Linked DNA regions of Rubrivivax gelatinosus IL144. The protein of the gene in region 2 interacts with the protein of the main gene of each other region in a pairwise test. Links are inferred from orthologs where the notes say so. Each region holds a gene or a part of one and is shown on either strand. Other genes may lie near its edges.

The links.
Region 1: the proteins of secA (region 2) and RGE_RS01255 interact in binary tests that used the Escherichia coli proteins (3 or more experiments, as listed by UniProt). The link is inferred for Rubrivivax gelatinosus IL144 from one-to-one orthologs.
Region 3: the proteins of secA (region 2) and secG interact in binary tests that used the Escherichia coli proteins (3 or more experiments, as listed by UniProt). The link is inferred for Rubrivivax gelatinosus IL144 from one-to-one orthologs.
Region 4: the proteins of secA (region 2) and ybgC interact in binary tests that used the Escherichia coli proteins (3 or more experiments, as listed by UniProt). The link is inferred for Rubrivivax gelatinosus IL144 from one-to-one orthologs.
Region 5: the proteins of secA (region 2) and secB interact in binary tests that used the Escherichia coli proteins (3 or more experiments, as listed by UniProt). The link is inferred for Rubrivivax gelatinosus IL144 from one-to-one orthologs.

Annotation. Positions count from the first base shown.
Region 1 is NC_017075.1:269,445-273,083, forward strand. What follows is about bases 276-3,146. They hold RGE_RS01255 (maltoporin), read left to right. Parts: upstream 276-1,040; coding sequence 1,041-2,252; downstream 2,253-3,146. Other genes in these bases: glk (glucokinase), read left to right, coding at 276-864; RGE_RS01260 (pullulanase-associated domain-containing protein), read right to left, coding at 2,374-2,850; RGE_RS01265 (alpha-amylase family glycosyl hydrolase), read right to left, coding at 2,904-3,146. Outside these bases: more of glk, read left to right, coding at 1-275; more of RGE_RS01265, read right to left, coding at 3,147-3,639.
Region 2 is NC_017075.1:1,090,684-1,094,742, reverse strand. What follows is about bases 289-3,579. They hold secA (preprotein translocase subunit SecA), read right to left. Parts: upstream 3,234-3,579; coding sequence 489-3,233; downstream 289-488. Other genes in these bases: RGE_RS05160 (hypothetical protein), read left to right, coding at 3,427-3,579; RGE_RS24895 (S8 family serine peptidase), read left to right, coding at 289-382. In the rest of the region: more of RGE_RS24895, read left to right, coding at 1-288; more of RGE_RS05160, read left to right, coding at 3,580-3,756; RGE_RS05150 (ClpXP protease specificity-enhancing factor), read right to left, coding at 3,878-4,059. UniProt on the Escherichia coli protein: Required for protein export, interacts with the SecYEG preprotein conducting channel.
Region 3 is NC_017075.1:1,595,135-1,598,669, forward strand. The notes cover bases 294-3,060. They hold secG (preprotein translocase subunit SecG), read left to right. Parts: upstream 294-1,365; coding sequence 1,366-1,755; downstream 1,756-3,060. Other genes in these bases: RGE_RS07635 (NAD(P)H-quinone oxidoreductase), read left to right, coding at 294-578; tpiA (triose-phosphate isomerase), read left to right, coding at 602-1,342; RGE_RS07655 (NADH-quinone oxidoreductase subunit A), read left to right, coding at 2,138-2,497; RGE_RS07660 (NuoB/complex I 20 kDa subunit family protein), read left to right, coding at 2,521-2,997; RGE_RS07665 (NADH-quinone oxidoreductase subunit C), read left to right, coding at 3,014-3,060. Also shown: more of RGE_RS07635, read left to right, coding at 1-293; more of RGE_RS07665, read left to right, coding at 3,061-3,535. UniProt on the Escherichia coli protein: Subunit of the protein translocation channel SecYEG. Overexpression of some hybrid proteins has been thought to jam the protein secretion apparatus resulting in cell death; while this may be true it also results in FtsH-mediated degradation of SecY.
Region 4 is NC_017075.1:4,193,566-4,197,260, reverse strand. The notes cover bases 511-3,437. They hold ybgC (tol-pal system-associated acyl-CoA thioesterase), read right to left. Parts: upstream 2,213-3,437; coding sequence 1,808-2,212; downstream 511-1,807. Other genes in these bases: RGE_RS19080 (pyridoxal phosphate-dependent aminotransferase), read right to left, coding at 2,273-3,437; tolQ (protein TolQ), read right to left, coding at 1,128-1,811; RGE_RS19095 (ExbD/TolR family protein), read right to left, coding at 686-1,126; tolA (cell envelope integrity protein TolA), read right to left, coding at 511-681. Also shown: more of tolA, read right to left, coding at 1-510; more of RGE_RS19080, read right to left, coding at 3,438-3,454; transcription antitermination factor NusB, read right to left, coding at 3,454-3,695.
Region 5 is NC_017075.1:4,494,189-4,497,745, reverse strand. The notes cover bases 640-3,428. They hold secB (protein-export chaperone SecB), read left to right. Parts: upstream 640-1,693; coding sequence 1,694-2,164; downstream 2,165-3,428. Other genes in these bases: trmL (tRNA (uridine(34)/cytosine(34)/5-carboxymethylaminomethyluridine(34)-2'-O)-methyltransferase TrmL), read right to left, coding at 3,344-3,428; RGE_RS20425 (NAD(P)H-dependent glycerol-3-phosphate dehydrogenase), read left to right, coding at 2,211-3,191; grxC (glutaredoxin 3), read left to right, coding at 1,344-1,601; RGE_RS20440 (rhodanese-like domain-containing protein), read left to right, coding at 640-1,247. Outside these bases: gpmA (2,3-diphosphoglycerate-dependent phosphoglycerate mutase), read right to left, coding at 1-586; more of RGE_RS20440, read left to right, coding at 636-639; more of trmL, read right to left, coding at 3,429-3,557. UniProt on the Escherichia coli protein: One of the proteins required for the normal export of some preproteins out of the cell cytoplasm. It is a molecular chaperone that binds to a subset of precursor proteins, maintaining them in a translocation-competent state.

The DNA.
Region 1 (3,639 bases), 820 kb from region 2 along the record:
GCCTACTTGGCCGAGCGCCAGGCCGCCGCCGGCACCGGCTGGCAGGCGCCCGACTGGGCGGCGTTCGCCGTCGCCACCCCGGTCGGGCAGGACCGCATCGAGCTGACGAACAGCGCCTGGTCGTTCTCGCGCGCCGAGAGCGAGGCGGCGCTGGGTCTGGACGGCCTGCTGATGCTCAACGACTTCGAGGCCCTGGCGCTGTCGCTGCCGGGGCTGGCACCGCAGCAGCTGCGTGCCCACGGCGCGCTGCCGGCGGCGCGCGGCACGCTGGCCGTGCTCGGCCCGGGCACCGGGCTGGGCGTCGGCGGCCTGCTCGAGACGGCCCACGGCTGGCGCGCGATCGCCGGCGAAGGCGGCCACGCGACGCTCGCGGCAGGCGACGATTTCGAGGCCGAAGTCCTGCGCGTCGTGCGCGGCGAGTTCGAGCACGTGTCGGCCGAACGCCTGCTGTCGGGCATCGGTCTGCCGACGCTGTACCGCGCCATCGCCCGCGTGCGCGGCGAGGCCGCGGCCGAACTGACGGCCGAGGAGATCGGCACGCGCGGCGCCGACGGCTCGGACGCGCTGTGCGCCGCGACGCTGGACAGCTTCTGCGCGATGCTCGGCGGCTTCGCCGGCAACGTCGCGCTGACCTTCGGCGCGCGCGGTGGCGTGTTCATCGGCGGCGGCATCGTGCCGCGTTTCGCCGACTTCTTCTTCGCCTCGCGTTTCCGTGAACGTTTCGAGGCCAAGGGGCGCTTTCGTGCCTACCTCGAAGCGGTACCGACGGCGCTGATCGTCGAGCCGTACGCCGCGCTGTACGGCGCCGCCGCCGCCATCGAGGCACGGCGCCGTCGCGCCACTTCACAAGGCCACGCCGCATGAGCACGCGCCGTGGCCAGCCGAGCGCCCGTCGGGCCGGGGGACCGCGAGACCCCGCGCATGACGGCACTGCCGCGACCGCCGGACGACGGTCGCGATTCGGGCCGGGGCTTGCACGACGGGCGCCCGCCGAATTTCCCCGTCCCATTCACCACTAGACCACGAACGAGGAGTTAACGATGTCTCGCCTTCACACCCGACTTCTTCCACTGGCGGCGGCCGCTGCGGCCGCGCTGTTCAGCACCGGCGCGAGCGCGCTGGAGTTCCATGGCTACATCCGCAGCGGCTCCGGCGTCACCAGCGGTGGCGGCGACCAGACCTGCTTCTCGCTCCCGGGCGCCTACACCAAGTACCGTCTCGGCAACGAGTGCGAAACCTACGGTGAAGCCCAGCTCGACCAGAACCTCTACGACGGCAAGGACGGCGTCAAGTTCGACTACCACCTGATGTTCGCGTACAGCAAGGCGTACTCGACGCAGCAGGACTACGAGAGCCTGAAGAACGACGGCGCCGACTGGGCGCTGCGCCAGAACTGGATCGGCGTGAAGGGCCTGCCGATGCTCAATGGCGCCAGCGTCTGGGCGGGCAAGCGCTACTACAAGCGCGAAGACGTCCACATGTCGGACTTCTACTACCACGACACCTCGGGCTACGGCGCGGGTATCGAGGACGTGCAGGCCGGCCCGGGCAAGTTCTCGTACGCGCTGATGCGCAACACCGACACCGACCGTGGCATGACCCGCCACGACTTCCGCTACGAAGGCATCAGCCTGGGCGGGGCCGGCACGCTGGACTTCGCGATCGAGCTGAACCGTGCCGACTCGACCAATGGCGCGACCGCGGAGAACGGCTCGTTCCTGCAGGTCGAGCACATGATCCCGATGTTCGGCGGCTTCAACAAGCTGGCCGTGCAGTACGGCAAGGGCTCGGCGAGCAACCTGGTGCTCGGCTATCCGTCCTACACCGCCGACAACGACAACAAGACCTGGCGCATCCTGGACTGGGGCGTGGTCGAGTTCTCGCCGTCGTTCAGCGGCATGTACGAGATCATGCACCAGGACACGAAGGACAACTATTCGTGGACCTCGATCGGCGTGCGCCCGGTCTGGCACCTCACCGACTACTTCAAGCTGCAGGCTGAACTCGGCTACGACCGCGTGAAGCCCGACAACCTGAAGACGATGAACCTGACGAAGTTCACGATCGCCCCGACGCTGGTCGCCGGCCGTGGCTTCTGGGCGCGTCCGGAACTGCGCCTGTACGTCACGCACGCGAAGTGGAACGACGCCGCGCGTGACCAGTGGGGTGGTGTGGCTGGTGGCAGCACGGGCCGCTTCGGCTCGGACACCAACGGCACGACCTACGGCTTCCAGATCGAAGCCTGGTGGTGATCGGCTGACGGGGTGCCGGGCGACCGGCACCCTGTTCGCGACTCGTCCCTTTACGACAAAGGCGCTCCTCGGAGCGCCTTTTTTTGCGTCGTGCCCGGCTGGAGGCCGGGCGGCGTTCAACTCACTTGCGTGCCTTCAGCGCCTCTTCGAGCGTGAAGTACGCGGTGCAGTCGCCGGCGTTGATGAACACCTGGCGACCCTGCGGCAGCATCCAGGTCGAGTCCTTGGTGCAGTCCTTGTTGTCGCCCTTGTGGATGATGTAGTTGATCTTGCCGTTGCGGAACTCGTTGGCCTTGACCTGCCAGTACATGCCGAAGCCGTCCTGGCCGGTGGGCTTCATCGGGTTGCCCCAGCTGATGCCCATGATCGGCATGTCGGCCTTGTCGCGCGGGCCGACGACCTTGCCGTCCTGCACCTTCTCGAACGATTCCCAGAAGTGCACGCCCCAGCCGGCGTAGCTGCCGTCCGGACGGTAGTAGTGCAGCGAGATCGTGTCGGCGGGCACCTCGGCGACCTTGACCGCGTCCTGCGCGGCGGCCGGGCCGGCCGAGAGCAGGGCCGCGGTACCGAGCGCGGCGATCCAGGCGAGTCGTTTCATCTTTGCTCCTTCGGTGGGGTTCGAACGGGCCGCCCACCCGCGGCCTCCTTGGTTCACTTCAGCGCTTCGAGCAGCACGACGCCGCGCGGGTCGGCGTCCAGCGTCACCTTGCCGCCGGCCACCGTCGCGCTGCCGCCGCCGTAGGCGTCGTGCACGCGCGTGCCGTCGGCGAAGACGTCGGCGACGCTGATCGTCACCGTGCCGCGGGCGCCGACGGCCGCGACGATGCGGTCTTCCGGCAGCACGCGGGCGAAGGTGTAGGGCTGGGCGGCGATCTGCCAGTGCTTGCCGCGTGCGACGGCCACGTGGCGGGCGCGGAACTGGCCCAGCTTGCGCCAGTGCGCCAGCGCCGCGCTGTCCAGGCTGGCCCAGTTCATGTCCGAGCGCGTCGACTGCTGCGGGTCGCCGTAGGCCGCCGGGCCGTCGGGGCGCGCGCTCTCGTCGCCGTAATAGATCTGCACGCCGCCGGGCGCCAGCATCAGCGCCGTCGCGCCGTCGAGGATCGCCTTGCGGTCGAAGAGCTTGGTGTCGTGCGATGAGATGTACGACAGCACGTTGTGCGTCGCCGGCGCGGCCAGCGTGCGCGCGTACTCGGCGTAGACCTTGTCGAGCTCGGCTCCCTTGGCCTCGGCGCGGCGCTGGAAGTCGAAGTTGATCATGTTGTCGAAGCCGATGTCGTAGTGGCGCGTGCGCTCGATGCCCTGACCCCAGTTCTCGCCGGTCATCCAGAACGGCGCGTCGTCGATCGCGGCCTTCGGGTTGGCGGCCTTCCACTCGGCCAGCGCCTTC
Region 2 (4,059 bases):
CGGCGGCAGCTACACCAACCAGCCCTCGGGTGCGACGTTCACGATGGCCGACGGGAACATCCCGTACTTCCTCGTGCACTACGACCACCTGTCGCGCAAGGTGATCCTGGAAGCCTTCGAGGCCGACACCGGCAAGTCCTGGCACCGCGTGAGCATGGAGGAGTACGTCACCCGCAACTCGACGCCGGGCGGCTTCTTCACCTACTCCTGGGACGGCACGACCTTCCGCGGCAAGGGCGAGAACCCGAAGGCCTGGAAGACGGTGCCCAACGGCCGCTACGTCGTGAAGATCTCGGTGCTCAAGGCGCTGGGCGACGAGGGCATCGCGACCGACTGGGAGACCTGGACCTCGCCGGTGATCACGATCGCCCGCCCGCAATAAGCGGCGCGAGCCTGCACGAAGGGGCCCCTCGGGGCCCCTTTTTCATGTCCGCCGGAAATGGAAACGGGGCCCGCGGGCCCCGTCGTCGTCGCGGCGATGCCGGCCGTCAGGCCAGCTTGCCGTGGCAGCTCTTGTACTTCTTGCCGCTGCCGCAGGGGCAGGGATCGTTGCGGCCGACGCGCGGCACCTCGGCCACGGCCGTGGCGGCATCGGCTTCCTGCGAGACGCTGCCGTCCTCGTTGGGATGGGTGTAGGTCACGTTGCTGACCTGGCCGGCCTGCTCCTCGATCGCCTCGGCGGCTTCGCTGGCCTGGTCGCGCGACTGGATGCGCACCGTCATCAGCACGCGCGTGACTTCCATCTTCACGACGTCGAGCAGCTGGCTGAAGAGCTCGAAGGCCTCGCGCTTGTATTCCTGCTTCGGGTTCTTCTGGGCGTAGCCGCGCAGGTGGATGCCCTGGCGCAGGTAGTCCAGCGCCGCGAGGTGATCACGCCAGTGCGAGTCCATCGCCTGCAGCAGCACCATGCGCATGAAGGGCGTGAACTGTTCGCTGCCGACCAGGTCGATCTTGGCCTGGAACTGCGCGTCGGCGGCGGCGATGACCTTGTCGACGATCTCCTCGTCGGTGATGCTCTCGCTGCCCTCGACGATGCTCTTGAGCGGCAGCTCGAGCTGCCATTCCTCGGTCAGCACGCGTTCGAGCGCGGCCAGGTCCCACTGCTCTTCCAGGCTCTCGGCGGGCACGTAGGTGCGCACGACCTCGGTCATCGTCGCGCGGCGCAGGTTCGAGATCTGCTGGTCCAGCGACTCGGACTCGAGGATCTCGTTGCGCTGCTGGTAGATGACCTTGCGCTGGTCGTTGGAGACGTCGTCGTACTCGAGCAGCTGCTTGCGGATGTCGAAGTTGCGCGCCTCGACCTTGCGCTGCGCGCTCTCGATCGAGCGGTTGACGATGCCGGCCTCGATGGCCTCACCCTCGGGCATCTTCAGCCGGTCCATCACCGCGCGCACGCGGTCGCCGGCGAAGATGCGCATCAGCGGGTCGTCCAGGCTCAGGTAGAAGCGGCTGGAACCCGGGTCGCCTTGGCGGCCCGAACGGCCGCGCAGCTGGTTGTCGATGCGCCGGCTCTCGTGGCGCTCGGTGGCGACGATGCGCAGCCCGCCCAGCGACTTGACCTTCTCGTGCAGGCCCTGCCACTCGTCGGTGAGCTGCTGGGCGCGGGCCTTCTTCTCGTCCTCGGACAGCGCCGGGTCGGCTTCGAGGAACTGGATCTGCTTCTCGACGTTGCCGCCGAGCACGATGTCGGTGCCGCGGCCGGCCATGTTGGTCGCGATCGTCACCATCTTCGGCCGGCCGGCCTGGGCGACGATCTCGGCTTCCTTGGCGTGCTGCTTGGCGTTGAGCACCTGGTGCGGCAGATCGGCCTTCTTCAGCAGCTCGGAGATCAGCTCCGAGTTCTCGATCGAGGTCGTGCCGACCAGCACCGGCTGGCCGCGCTCGTAGCAGTCGCGGATGTCGGCGATGACGGCGTCGTACTTCTCCTTGGCCGTCTTGTAGATCAGGTCGTTCTCGTCCTGGCGGACGGTCGGCTTGTTCGGCGGAATGACCACCGTCTCGAGGCCGTAGATCTCCTGGAACTCGTAGGCCTCGGTGTCGGCCGTGCCCGTCATGCCCGACAGCTTGCCGTACATGCGGAAGTAGTTCTGGAAGGTGACCGAGGCCATCGTCTGGTTCTCGCTCTGGATCCGGACGCCTTCCTTGGCTTCCACGGCCTGGTGCAGGCCGTCGCTCCAGCGCCGGCCCGTCATCAGACGGCCGGTGAACTCGTCGACGATGACCACTTCGCCGTTCTGCACGACGTAGTGCTGGTCGCGGTTGTAGAGCTGGTGGGCCCGCAGCGCCGCGTAGACGTGGTGCATCAGCGCGATGTTGGCCGGGTCGTACAGGCTCGCGCCCGGGGCCAGCAGGCCGGCCTCGGCGAGGATCTGCTCGGCCTTCTCGTGGCCGGCTTCGGTCAGGAAGACCTGGTGCGCCTTCTCGTCGACGGTGAAGTCGCCCGGCTCGATGACGCCTTCGCCGGTGCGCGGATCGGCTTCGCCGATCTGCTTCTTCAGCTTCGGGATCACCGCGTCGACACTGACGTACAGCTCGGTGTGGTCCTCGGCCTGGCCGCTGATGATCAGCGGCGTGCGCGCCTCGTCGATGAGGATCGAGTCCACCTCGTCGACGATGGCGTAGTTCAGGCCGCGCGCGACGCGCTCGCGCACGTCGTAGACCATGTTGTCGCGCAGGTAGTCGAAGCCGAACTCGTTGTTCGTGCCGTAGGTGACGTCGGCGGCGAAGGCGGCCTGCTTCTCCTCGCGCGACAGGCCCGGCACGTTGACGCCGACGGTCAGCCCCAGGAAGCCGTAGAGCCGGCCCATCCATTCGGCGTCGCGGCGCGCGAGATAGTCGTTGACGGTGACCACGTGCACGCCCTTGCCCGGCAGCGCGTTCAGGTACACCGGCAGCGTGGCGACCAGCGTCTTGCCTTCGCCGGTGCGCATTTCGGCGATCTTGCCTTCGTGCAGCGCCATGCCGCCGATCAGCTGGACGTCGAAGTGGCGCATCTTCAGCACGCGCTTGCCGGCCTCGCGCACGACGGCGAAAGCCTCGGGCAGCAGGTCGTCGAGCGAGGTGCCCTGGGCCAGGCGCTGGCGGAACTCGTCGGTCTTGGCACGCAGCGCGGCGTCGTCGAGCTTCTGCAGCTGCGACTCCAGCGCGTTGATCTTGTCGACCGTGCGCCGGTAGCCCTTCAGCAGGCGTTCGTTGCGGCTGCCGAAAATCTGGGTCAGGATCTTGGGAAACATGAAGTCCGCGCTCGAGATGTGATGCGGTGCCGGCACCCCGCGATGCCGAAGGGCCGAGAGGGATCGGGCGATTCGCTCGGGGCGCTCGGGCGTCGCGCTGGCGCACGGACACGAAGCCGACGAGTTTAGCACCCGGTCATGGCGCGACATCGGCGCCCCCGCGCTCGCGCGGCCATAGGGCTAGACTGTCGTGATGGCCCCCCGCTCCCCTCTCGCCGGCACGCTCTCGTTCAGCGACGCGCTGAGCGGCCACGCGCCGCTGGCGGGGCTGCTGCAGCGGGCGCGCGAGTCGCGCGCGCGCTACGACGCGATCGCGCCGCTGCTGGCCGGCGGCCTGCGCACCGCGGTGCGGCCCGGGCCGCTCGATGAGGAAGGCTGGACGCTGCTGGCCGCGCACGGCGCAGCGGCGGCCAAGCTGCGCCAGCTGCTGCCGCGGCTGGACACGCGGCTGCGCAACGCCGGCTGGGCGCCGGTGGCGATCAAGGTGCGGGTGCTGCCGCCCGAGCCCGGCCTGCGGCGCTGAGCCACGGCCGCGCCAGGGGGCTGGTGCCGGCTGTCAGAGTCGAACTGACGACCTTCCGCTTACAAGGCGGGTGCTCTACCAACTGAGCTAAGCCGGCGCGAGCTGCGGATTGTAGGAGCGCCTACTTGATCCGCTTGAGCGACGGGCGGCCGCCGGGCCCGGCGGGCTCGGGCGGCTCGTCGGACGGAGGCGGGGTCTCGGCGTCTGCCTCCGGCGGCTCGGGAGCCTCGGAGGCCAGGCGCAGCCCGGAGCGCAGCGGCGTCGGCGCCCGCGCCTCGGCGGCCGGAGACACCGGCGGTGCGG
Region 3 (3,535 bases), 500 kb from region 2 along the record:
TCGCGCGCCTGGCGCGCGGCGAGACGCTGCTGGTGCAAGGCGGCACTAGCGGCATCGGCGTCACCGCGATCCAGCTCGCCAAGGCCTTCGGCGCCCAGGTGATCGTCACCGCCGGCAGCGACGACAAGTGCGCGGCCGCGCTGGCGGTCGGCGCCGACCACGCGGTCAACTACCGCATGCAGGACTTCGTCGCCGAGGCCAAGCGCCTGACCGACGGGCGCGGCGTCGACGTCGTGCTCGACATGGTCGCCGGCGACTACGTCGCGCGCGAGGTCAAGTGCCTGGCGGTCGACGGCCGCCTGGCGATCATCGCGGTGCAAGGCGGCACGGCCAGCAGCTTCGACGCCGGCGCGGTGCTGCGCAAGCGCATCGCGATCACCGGCTCGACGCTGCGTGCGCGCAGCGTGGACTACAAAGCCGGCTTGGCGCGCGCGCTGCGCGAGCAGGTCTGGCCCTTGCTGGAGACCGGCGCCGTCAAGCCGGTCGTGCACCGCGTGTTCCCGGCGGCCGAGGCGGCCGCGGCGCACGCGCTGATGGAATCCGGTTCGCACGTCGGCAAGATCGTGCTGACCTGGTGAACCCCTTCTCGAGGACTCACAAGATGCGACGCAAGCTCGTGGTGGGCAACTGGAAGATGCATGGCAGCCGCCCGGCCAATGCCGAGCTGCTGGCCGCGCTGATCGCCGGCCGTCCTTACGCCGCCGACGTGGCGGTCTGCGTGCCCAACGTGTTCCTGTCCGAGACCGCGGCGACGCTGGCCGGCAGCGAGCTGCGCTGGGGTGCGCAGGACGTCTCCGAGCACGAGCAGGGCGCCTACACCGGCGAGGTGTCGGCGGCGATGCTGGCCGAATGCGGCTGCCGCTACGCCATCGTCGGCCACTCGGAGCGCCGTGCCTACCACGCCGAGAGCGACGCCGTCGTCGCGCGCAAGGCGCAGGCGGCGCTGGCGCGCGGCGTGACGCCGATCGTCTGCGTCGGCGAGACGCTGGAGCAGCGCGACGCCGGCGAGACCGAAGCGGTCGTCAAGCGCCAGCTTTCGGCGGTGATCCACCAGCTGGCGCACTGCGCCAGCGAGATCGTCGTCGCCTACGAGCCCGTCTGGGCCATCGGCACCGGCCGCACCGCGACGCCCGAACAGGCGCAGGCGGTGCATGCCGTGCTGCGCGCGCAGCTGCACGCGGCCACCGGTCGCGGGCACACGATGCGCATCCTCTACGGCGGCAGCGTCAAGGCGGACAACGCCGCGACGCTGTTCGCGCAACCCGACATCGACGGCGGGCTGATCGGCGGTGCTTCGCTGAAGGCTGCCGACTTCATCGCGATCTGCCGCGCCGCGGCCTGAGCTTTTCCCCGGAGTTTGTTCCCATGCACATCTGGATGAACCTCATCCTCGTCCTGCAGATCCTGTCGGCGCTGGCGATGATCGGCCTCGTGCTGATCCAGCACGGCAAGGGCGCCGACATGGGCGCCTCGTTCGGCGGCGGGTCCTCCGGCAGCCTGTTCGGCGCCACCGGCAGCGCGAACTTCCTGTCGCGTTCGACCGCGGCCTGCGCGACGCTCTTCTTCTGCTGCACGCTGGCCCTGGCCTTCATGTCCAACAGCGTGCGCGGCCCGTCCACGGACGGCGGCAGCGTGCTCGACCGCGCGGCCCCGGTCGCCCCGGCGGCGCCCAGCGCGCCGGCCACCGGTGTCATTCCCGGCACGCAGCCGCTGGCCCCGGCGACGCCGGCCTCCGGCGCGACCGGCGCGAATTGAGCGCGACTGAATCGTCTGTAAGGGTTTCCAAGAAATAAACTAGAAGTCGATATAGAATGCTTCTTTGTCCGGTGAGCGACCCTCATGCCAACCGGACAGTAAGCGCCAGGGTTTGACGTCTTGCCGACGTGGTGAAATTGGTAGACACGCTATCTTGAGGGGGTAGTGGCGAAAGCTGTGCGAGTTCGAGTCTCGCCGTCGGCACCAAAGACCGAGTGACGTGTTGTCCGGAGGTGGTCCAAGCATCCGGCAACGCCGTTCAAAGGAGTGATCCGAATGAACGGTAAAGCGCGCCCAGCGGGCAGCCTGTGTAGGCTGTTCGAGGCGCGTTTTTTTTCGACCTGACAGAACCTGACGGGACTCTGACAAGGATCAAGAAAACATGGACATCCAGGCCTACCTCCCCGTCATCCTGTTCGTGCTCGTCGGCCTCGCTGTCGGCGTCGCGCCGCAGGTTCTCGGCTTCATCTTCGGCCCCAACCGGCCGGACGTCGAGAAGAACAGCCCGTACGAATGCGGCTTCGAGGCCTTCGAGGACGCGCGCATGAAGTTCGACGTGCGCTACTACCTCGTCGCCATCCTGTTCATCCTCTTCGATCTCGAGATCGCCTTCCTCTTCCCCTGGGCCGTGGCCCTGCGCGACATCGGCGCGACGGGGTTCTGGGCGATGATGCTGTTCCTCGGCATCCTCGTCGTCGGTTTCGTCTACGAGTGGAAGAAGGGCGCGCTGGACTGGGACTGACCCCGCCGGCTGGGAGACAAGCTATGGGAATCGAAGGCGTCATCAAGGAAGGCTTCGTCACCACCTCGGTGGACAAGCTGATCAACTGGTCCAAGACCGGATCGCTGTGGCCGATGACCTTCGGCCTGGCCTGCTGTGCGATCGAGATGATGCACGCCGGCGCGGCGCGCTACGACATCGACCGCTTCGGGATGCTGTTCCGCCCGAGCCCGCGGCAGAGCGACCTGATGATCGTCGCCGGCACGCTGTGCAACAAGATGGCACCGGCGCTGCGCAAGGTCTACGACCAGATGGCCGAACCGCGCTGGGTGCTGAGCATGGGCTCGTGCGCCAACGGCGGCGGCTACTACCACTACAGCTACTCCGTCGTGCGCGGCTGCGACCGCATCGTGCCGGTGGACGTCTACGTGCCGGGCTGTCCGCCGACGGCCGAGGCGCTGCTGTACGGGATCCTGCAGCTGCAGAGCAAGATCCGACGCGAAAACACCATCGCGCGCTGACCGCGCGATCAGCACGATGAGCACCCGACTCGACCTCCTGCAGAGCGCCCTCGAAAGCGCACTGGCCGGCAAGATCCGCACGTCCGTGCGCGCGCTCGGCGAGATCACCATCACCGTCGGCGCCGCCGACTACCTCGAGGTCGCGCGCACGCTGCGCGACACGCCCGAACTGCGCTTCGAGCAGCTCGTCGACCTGTGCGGCGTCGACTACTCGGAGTACCGCAACCAGCCCTGGGACGGCCCGCGCTTCTGCGTCGTGTCGCACCTGCTGTCGCTGACCCACAACTGGCGCCTGCGGCTGAAGGTCTTCTGCCCCGACGACGACCTGCCGGTGCTGCCCTCGGTCAACGACATCTGGCCCTCGGCCAACTGGTTCGAGCGCGAGGCCTTCGACCTGTTCGGCATCGTCTTCGACGGCCACCTCGACCTGCGTCGCATCCTCACCGACTACGGCTTCATCGGACACCCGATGCGCAAGGACTTCCCGACCACCGGGCACGTCGAGATGCGCTACGACCCGGAGCAGAAGCGCGTCATC
Region 4 (3,695 bases), 3.1 Mb from region 2 along the record:
GTTGTCCTTGATCAGCCGGCGCAGCTTGCCGCCGTAGGAGGCCGAGGGCCCGGCGTCGCGTGCGCCGGTGCCGGTGGACGTCGGCGAGCCGGTGCCGGTGCCGCCGAGCGAGTTCTGCATGCGCTTCAGCTGGTCGTCGCGCAGCTTGGCCAGGCGCTGGGCCTCGGCCTTCTGGTCGGCGGCTTTCTGCGCATCGGCCTTCTTCTTCGCGTCGGCTTCGGCCTTGGCCTTCTTGTCGGCCTCTTCCTTCTCGCGCGCCTTCTTGTCGGCTTCTTCCTTTTCGCGTGCCTTCTTCTCGGCGGCCTTCTTCTCTGCCGCCTGCTTCTCGGCGAGTTCGCGCTTCTCGCGCTCCTCTTCCTTTTTGCGGCGTTCGGCGCGTTCGATCGCGATCTGCGCGTCGCGGTCGGGCGCGGCCTGCGGCGGCGCCGGCTTGGGCTCCGGCGCGGGCTTGGGTTCGGGCTTCGGTTCGGGTGCCGGGGCCGGCGGCTCGGGCGCGGGCGGCGGCGCGGCGGTCTCGGGCACGGCGGCCCAGAGCTCGGCGCTGACCGTCTCGGGTTCGGCCGAGTGCCAGTCGACGGCGACCGTCAGGCCGACGATCAGCAGCAGGTGAACGAGCAGCGCCAGCCCGGCGCCGGTCAGCAGGCTGTCGGCCGGGCGGGGCTGCAGCGCGTCATGCGCCACGGGCTCAGGCTCCCTGCTTGACCGAGAGGCCGACGCGCTGCACGCCGGCGCGCTGCAGCGTGTCCATCACGCGCACGACGCTCTCGTACTTGACGTTGCGGTCGGCGCTGATGACGACCGGCACCTCGGCCTTGCCGTCCTGCGCCTCGCGCACGCGGGCCACGAGCTGCGGCAGCTTGACCGCCTCGGGCTCGCCGGCCTTGCTGCCGTCGATCAGGCGCAGCTTCAGCGTCTCGTCGCTGCCGACGACGATCTCGACCACCGCGCTCGGCCGCTGCTGCGACTTGCCGACCGAGGGCAGGTCGACGACGCCGGTGGTGATCAGCGGCGCGGTGACCATGAAGATGATCAGCAGCACCAGCATCACGTCGATGAACGGGACCATGTTGATCTCGTTGACCGATCGGCGGCGGCCGCGGCCGCCGCGGGAAGCCACGGCAGGCATCTCAGACGCTCCCGGCCGGGCCCGACGCGTTGCGCTGCAGGATGTTCGAGAACTCCTCGATGAAGGTCTCGAACTGGATCGCGATGCGGTCGATGTCGCGCGCGAAGCGGTTGTAGGCGATGACCGCCGGGATCGCCGCGAACAGGCCGATCGCGGTGGCCACCAGCGCCTCGGCGATGCCCGGCGCGACGGTGGCCAGCGTCACCTGCTGCAGGTTGGACAGGCCGACGAAGGCATGCATGATCCCCCAGACGGTGCCGAACAGGCCGACGTAGGGCGAGACCGAGCCGACCGAGGCGAGGAAGCTGAGGTGGCTCTCGATCGCATCGAGCTCGCGCTGGAAGCTGGCGCGCATCGCGCGGCGTGCGCCGTCGAGCTGGGCGCCGGCGTCCAGGCGGCGTTCGCGCAGCTTCAGGAACTCGCGCATGCCGCTGGCGAAGATGCGTTCGATCGGCGCCGCGTCGGTCTTGTTCGTGGCCGCCTGGTTCAGCTCGGTCAGGCTGCGGCCCGACCAGAACTCGCGTTCGAAGGCTTCGTTGCGGCTGCGCACGGTGCGCAGGCCGAAGAGCTTGCCGAAGATGACGGTCCAGCTGGCCAGAGAGACCAGCGCCAGGCCGGCCATCACGAGCTGCACGACGGCGCTCGCCTGCAGCACGAGGGAGACGATCGAAAGATCCTGGTTCATCGGAGGGCGTCGAAGATCTGGAGCGGGATGCGCACGGGGCGGAAGGTCGCGGCGTCGACGCAGCCGACACGGACCTCGGCTTCGGCCAGCAGCTCCTCGCCGCGCCAGGCCTGCTGGGCGAAGACGAGCGAGGCGCGGCAGAGCTCGCGCACGCTGGCGGTGACGACGATCTCGTCGTCCAGCCGCGCCGGGCGGCGGTAGGAGACGGTGGCGTCGGCGACGACGAAAACGGTGCCGGTGGCGACGCGCCCGGCTTCCTGGCCGATGCCCAGCGAGCGCAGCCACTCGGTGCGGGCACGCTCGAAGAACTTCAGGTAGTTCGCGTAGTAGACGACGCCGCCGGCGTCGGTGTCTTCCCAGTAGACGCGGACGCGGTGGCGGAAAGCGGCGGTCTCGGACATCGGCGGGCGATTATGCGGCAGCGCAGCAACGGCCCCCGGGCCGGCGGGGCTGCCGCGGGCTCATCGGAGTTCGCGCGCCAGGCGCGCGATCGCGGCTTCGAGCTGGGCCATCGAGTTGGCGAAGGACAGGCGCAGGTAGCGCTCGGCGGCGGCCGGGCCGAAGTCGCGGCCCGGCGTCATCGCGACGTGGGCACGCTCCATCATCTGCATGCAGAAGTCCCAGCTGCTGGGCGAATAGCGCGAGCAGTCGGCCCAGGCGTAGAACGCGCCGTCGGGCACGACCGGCACCGCGAGGCCCAGCTTCTGCAACTCGGGCACGATGAAGTCGCGGCGGCGGCGGAACTCCTCGCGCCGGCGTTCGTATTCGTCGATGGCCTCGGGCTCGAAACAGGCCAGCGCGGCGTGCTGGGCCACCGTCGAGGGGCAGATGAAGAGGTTCTGCGCCAGCTTCTCGACCGCGCCGACCAGCGCCGTCGGCAGCACCACCCAGCCGACGCGCCAGCCGGTCATGCTGAAGTACTTGGAGAAGCTGTTGATCGAGACGATGTCCTCGCCCAGCGCCAGCGCCGTGTGGCCGAAGGCCTCGTCGTAGCCCAGGCCGAGGTAGATCTCGTCGACGATCGTGACGCCGCCGCGTTCGCGCACGGTCTCGGCGATGGCGGCCATCTCGGCCGGCGCGATCGAGGTGCCGGTCGGGTTGCTCGGCGAGGCCAGCAGCACGCCGCGCGTGGCCGGCGTCCAGTGCGCGGCCACCGAGCCGGCGTCGAGCTGGAAACGCGCCGCGGGCACCGCCGGCACCAGCCGCGCCGTGCCGCCGGCGGCGGCGACGAAATGGCGGTTGCAGGGGTAGCTCGGGTCCGGCATCAGCACCTCGTCGCCGGCCTCGAACAAGGCCAGGCAGACGAGCTGAAGCGCCGCCGACGCGCCGGCGGTGACGGCGATGCGCGCCGGGTCGACGTCGACGCCCCAGCGTGTGCGGTACCAGCCGGCGATGCGTTCGCGCAGCGCGGGCAGGCCCAGCGCCGGCGTGTACTGCGTGCGGCCGGCGGCCAGGCAGGCCTCGGCGGCGCGCTGCACGCCCGGCGGCGCCGTGAAGTCGGGTTCGCCGATGTTCAGGTAGATCATCGGCTCGCCGCCGCGTGCGGGGTCGCAGGCGGGGCTGGCGGCGATGCGGTCGGCCGCCTTGGCGCATTCCATGACGTAGAACGGGTCGATGCGTGCGACCCGGCTGGCGACGCGCATCAGGCCCCCTGGGCGCGGCGCTGCGCGACCTCGGCCGGGCGCAGGTCGCCGGCCGCCTTGTCGAGCACGCCGTTGACGTACTTGTGGCCGTCGGTGCCGCCGAAGCTCTTGGCGAGCTCGACGGCTTCGTTGATCGCGACGCGGTACGGCACTTCCATGCAGTGCGTCAGCTCGTAGGCGCCGATCATCAGCACCGCGTGCTCGACCGGCGAGAGCTGGTTGGTGCGGCGGTCAACGTGGC
Region 5 (3,557 bases), 3.4 Mb from region 2 along the record:
TGCCGTCCAGATACTTCACCAGCGCGCGGATGCTGTTGCCGTGCGCGGCGATGACCAGGCGCTGGCCGCTCTTGATCGCCGGGGCCAGCACCTCGTTCCAGCAGGGCAGCACGCGCGCGACGGTGTCCTTCAGGCACTCGGTCAGCGGCACCTGCTCGGGCGCCAGCTTGGCGTAACGCGGGTCCTGGCGCTGGCCACGCGGGTCGGCGGCGTCGAGCACCGGCGGCGGCGTGTCGTAGCTGCGGCGCCAGATCAGCACCTGCTGGTCACCGTACTGCTTGGCCATGTCGCCCTTGTTCAGGCCTTGCAGCGCGCCGTAGTGGCGTTCGTTCAGGCGCCAGTCCTTGACGACCGGCAGCCAGGTGCGCTCCATCTCGTCCAGGCAGTGCCAGAGCGTCCAGATGGCACGCTTCAGCACCGAGGTGTAGGCGACGTCGAACTCGTAGCCGGCGGCCTTCAGCAGACGGCCCGCTTCGCGCGCCTGGGCGACGCCGGTTTCGGTCAGCGGGACGTCGGTCCAGCCGGTGAAGCGGTTCTCGAGGTTCCAGGTGGATTCCCCGTGACGGATCAGGACGAGCTTGTGCATGGGCCGAATTCTATAATTCGCGCCCTCTGCCGCCTTTGATCCCGACGCCTTGAACTTCCTCATCGAAAACTGGATGCTCGTCTTCATGGCTGCCCTCTCGGGCGGCCTGCTCGTGTGGCAGACGATCCAAGGCGGCGCCGGCCGCGGTGTGCCGCCTGCCGAGGCGGTGCGACTCATCAACCGCGAGAAGGGCGTGCTGATCGACGTCTGCGAGCCGGCCGAGTACGAGAAGGGCCACGCCGTCGGCGCGCGCAACATCCCGCTCGCCACGCTGGCCGACGCCAAGGGCCTGCCGGGCAACAAGACGCTGCCGATCGTGCTGCTGTGCGCCTCGGGCGCGCGTGCCGGCCGCGCCGCGGCGCAGCTGCAGAAGGCGGGTTACGAGAAGGCCGTCGCGGTGGCCGGCGGCAACGCCGCCTGGCGCGAAGCCAACCTGCCGATGGAAAGCGGCGCCAAGGGCGACAAGCCCGAGAACGCTGAAAAGACCGAGAAGAAGGCCAGGGCCGCCAAGGCGGAAGCCAAGCCGCTGCCGGCGCCGGCAGCCGAGGCGCCGGCCGCTCCGGTGGCTCCGGTCACCCCGGTGGCCGAGCCGGCACCGACCGTGGCCGAGGTCCCGGCGGTCGAGCCGCAGACCCCGCCGCAGGAACCCAAGGGCGCCTGAGCCCGGCGCGCGGCACGCCCCGCGCGCTTCTGGGTCTTGTCATACGCCGGACAATTCGCTCCGAGCCTGCTGTCTTCGTGCGGGCGAGGAAAGTGCATGAGCCCCGTCCGGATGTACACGACCCAGGTCTGCCCCTACTGCCTGCGCGCCAAGGCGCTGCTCAAGCAGCGCGGCGTCGCGGCGATCGAAGAGATCCGCGTCGACCAGGACCCGAAGCAGCGCGACGCGATGATTGCGCTCACCGGACGCCGCACCGTGCCGCAGATCTTCATCGGCGAGACCCACGTCGGCGGCTGCGACGACCTCGTCGCGCTGGACCAGCGCGGCGGCCTCGCCCCCCTGCTCGCGGGCTGACGCACCCGGGGCGGAGGCCCCGGTGGGGTGGTCCATAATCGCCGGCCGCTGCCGCCCGAACCCGGGCGGCCACCTCCCAACACGGAACCACCATGGCCGACGCGACCCCCGTTTTCCAGATCCAGCGCATGTACCTGAAGGACCTGTCGCTGGAGCAGCCGAACTCGCCGCAGATCCTGCTCGAGCAGCAGCAGCCGGCGGTCGAGATCAATCTCGCGATGGCCGCCGAGGTCGTCGCCGACGGCATCTTCGAGGTCACCGTCACCGCCACCGTCACGACCAAGGTCGCCGACAAGACGCTGTTCCTCGTCGAGGCCAAGCAGGCCGGCATCTTCGAGATCCGCAACATCCCGGAAGACCAGATGCAGGGCATCCTGAGCATCGTCTGCCCGCAGATGGTCTACCCCTACCTGCGCGCCATCGTCTCGGACGTCTGCACGCGCGCCGGCTTCCCGCCGATCCTGCTGAACGAGGTCAACTTCCAGGCCATGTTCGAGGCCCGCATGCAGGCCGAGGCCGCCCAGGCCAACGGCGGCTCGCCGATCATCACCTCGGCGAACTGATCGCCTTCGCGGGGCCTTCGCGGCCCCGCCCCGCGCTGCCGACACGATGAAGATCGCCGTCCTCGGCGCCGGTGCCTGGGGCACGGCGCTCGCCGCCGCGGCCGCGCCGCGCCACGAGGTCCTGCTGTGGACCCGTGACGCCGCCCAGGCCGCCGAGATCGCGGCCACCGGCCGCAACACCCGCTACCTCGGCGACGAGCCGCTGCCCGCCGGCCTGCGCGTCAGCGCCGACCGCGACGCCGCGCTCGCCCACTGCGAAGGCGGCCTGCTGGTCGTCGCGACGCCGATGGCCGGGCTGCGCGAACACCTGGGCTCGCTGCCCGACGAGCGCCCGGCGCTCTGGGCCTGCAAAGGTTTCGAGAGCGGCACCGGCCTGCTCGGCCACGAGATCGCGCGCGAACTGCGCCCCGGCGCCGCCGGCGGCGTGCTGTCGGGCCCGAGCTTCGCGCTCGAGGTGCTGCGTGGCCAGCCGACGGCGCTGGTCGCCGCCAGCGAGTCCGACGCCCTGGCCGCGGCCGCCGTCGAGGCCTTCCACAGCGAGAGCCTGCGCGTCTACACGGCGCGCGACATCGTCGGCGTCGAGGTCGGCGGCGCGGTGAAGAACGTGCTCGCGATCGCCACCGGCATCGGCGACGGCCTGGCCGCCACCGGGCTCAACGCCCGCGCCGCGCTGGTCACGCGCGGGCTGGCCGAGATGACGCGGCTGGGCGTCGCGCTGGGCGGCCAGGCGGCCACTTTCATGGGCCTGTCGGGGCTGGGCGACCTGGTGCTCACCGCCACCGGCGACCTGTCACGCAACCGCAAGGTCGGCCTGGCGCTGGCCGCCGGCAAGGCGCTGCCCGACATCCTGGCCGAGCTCGGCCACGTCTCCGAAGGCGTCTACAGCGCTGCCACGGTGCTGCAGCGCGCGCGTGCGCTGGGCGTCGAGATGCCGATCACCGAAGCCGTCGTCGAGGTGCTCGAAGGCCGTGTTTCGCCCGAGACCGCGCTGCGGCGGCTGATGGGCCGCCAGTCGAAGGCCGAGTAGCCTTCGGCTGTTGACCACACGGCTCCCCCGAGCCCCCTCCGAGAGGGTGCTCCAGCTCGTTCGAGCGCACCCTCCAGCCTCCCTCCGTGAGGGAGGCTCCAGTTTGTATGACGTCCGATGCGCTGCGGGTCCGCCGCGGCCTGCGCGGACGGCTATGCGGCGCCGTCGTATCCGTTCTGGCGCCAGGCGTCGAAGACCGCGACGGCCACCGCGTTGCTGAGGTTCAGGCTGCGCTGGCCGGCGCGCATCGGCAGGCGCACGCGCTGCGAATCGGGGAACCGTGCCAGCAGCTCGGCCGGCAGGCCGGCGCTCTCGGCGCCGAAGACCAGCCAGTCGCCGGCTTGCCAGCGCTGCTCGGCCAACGGG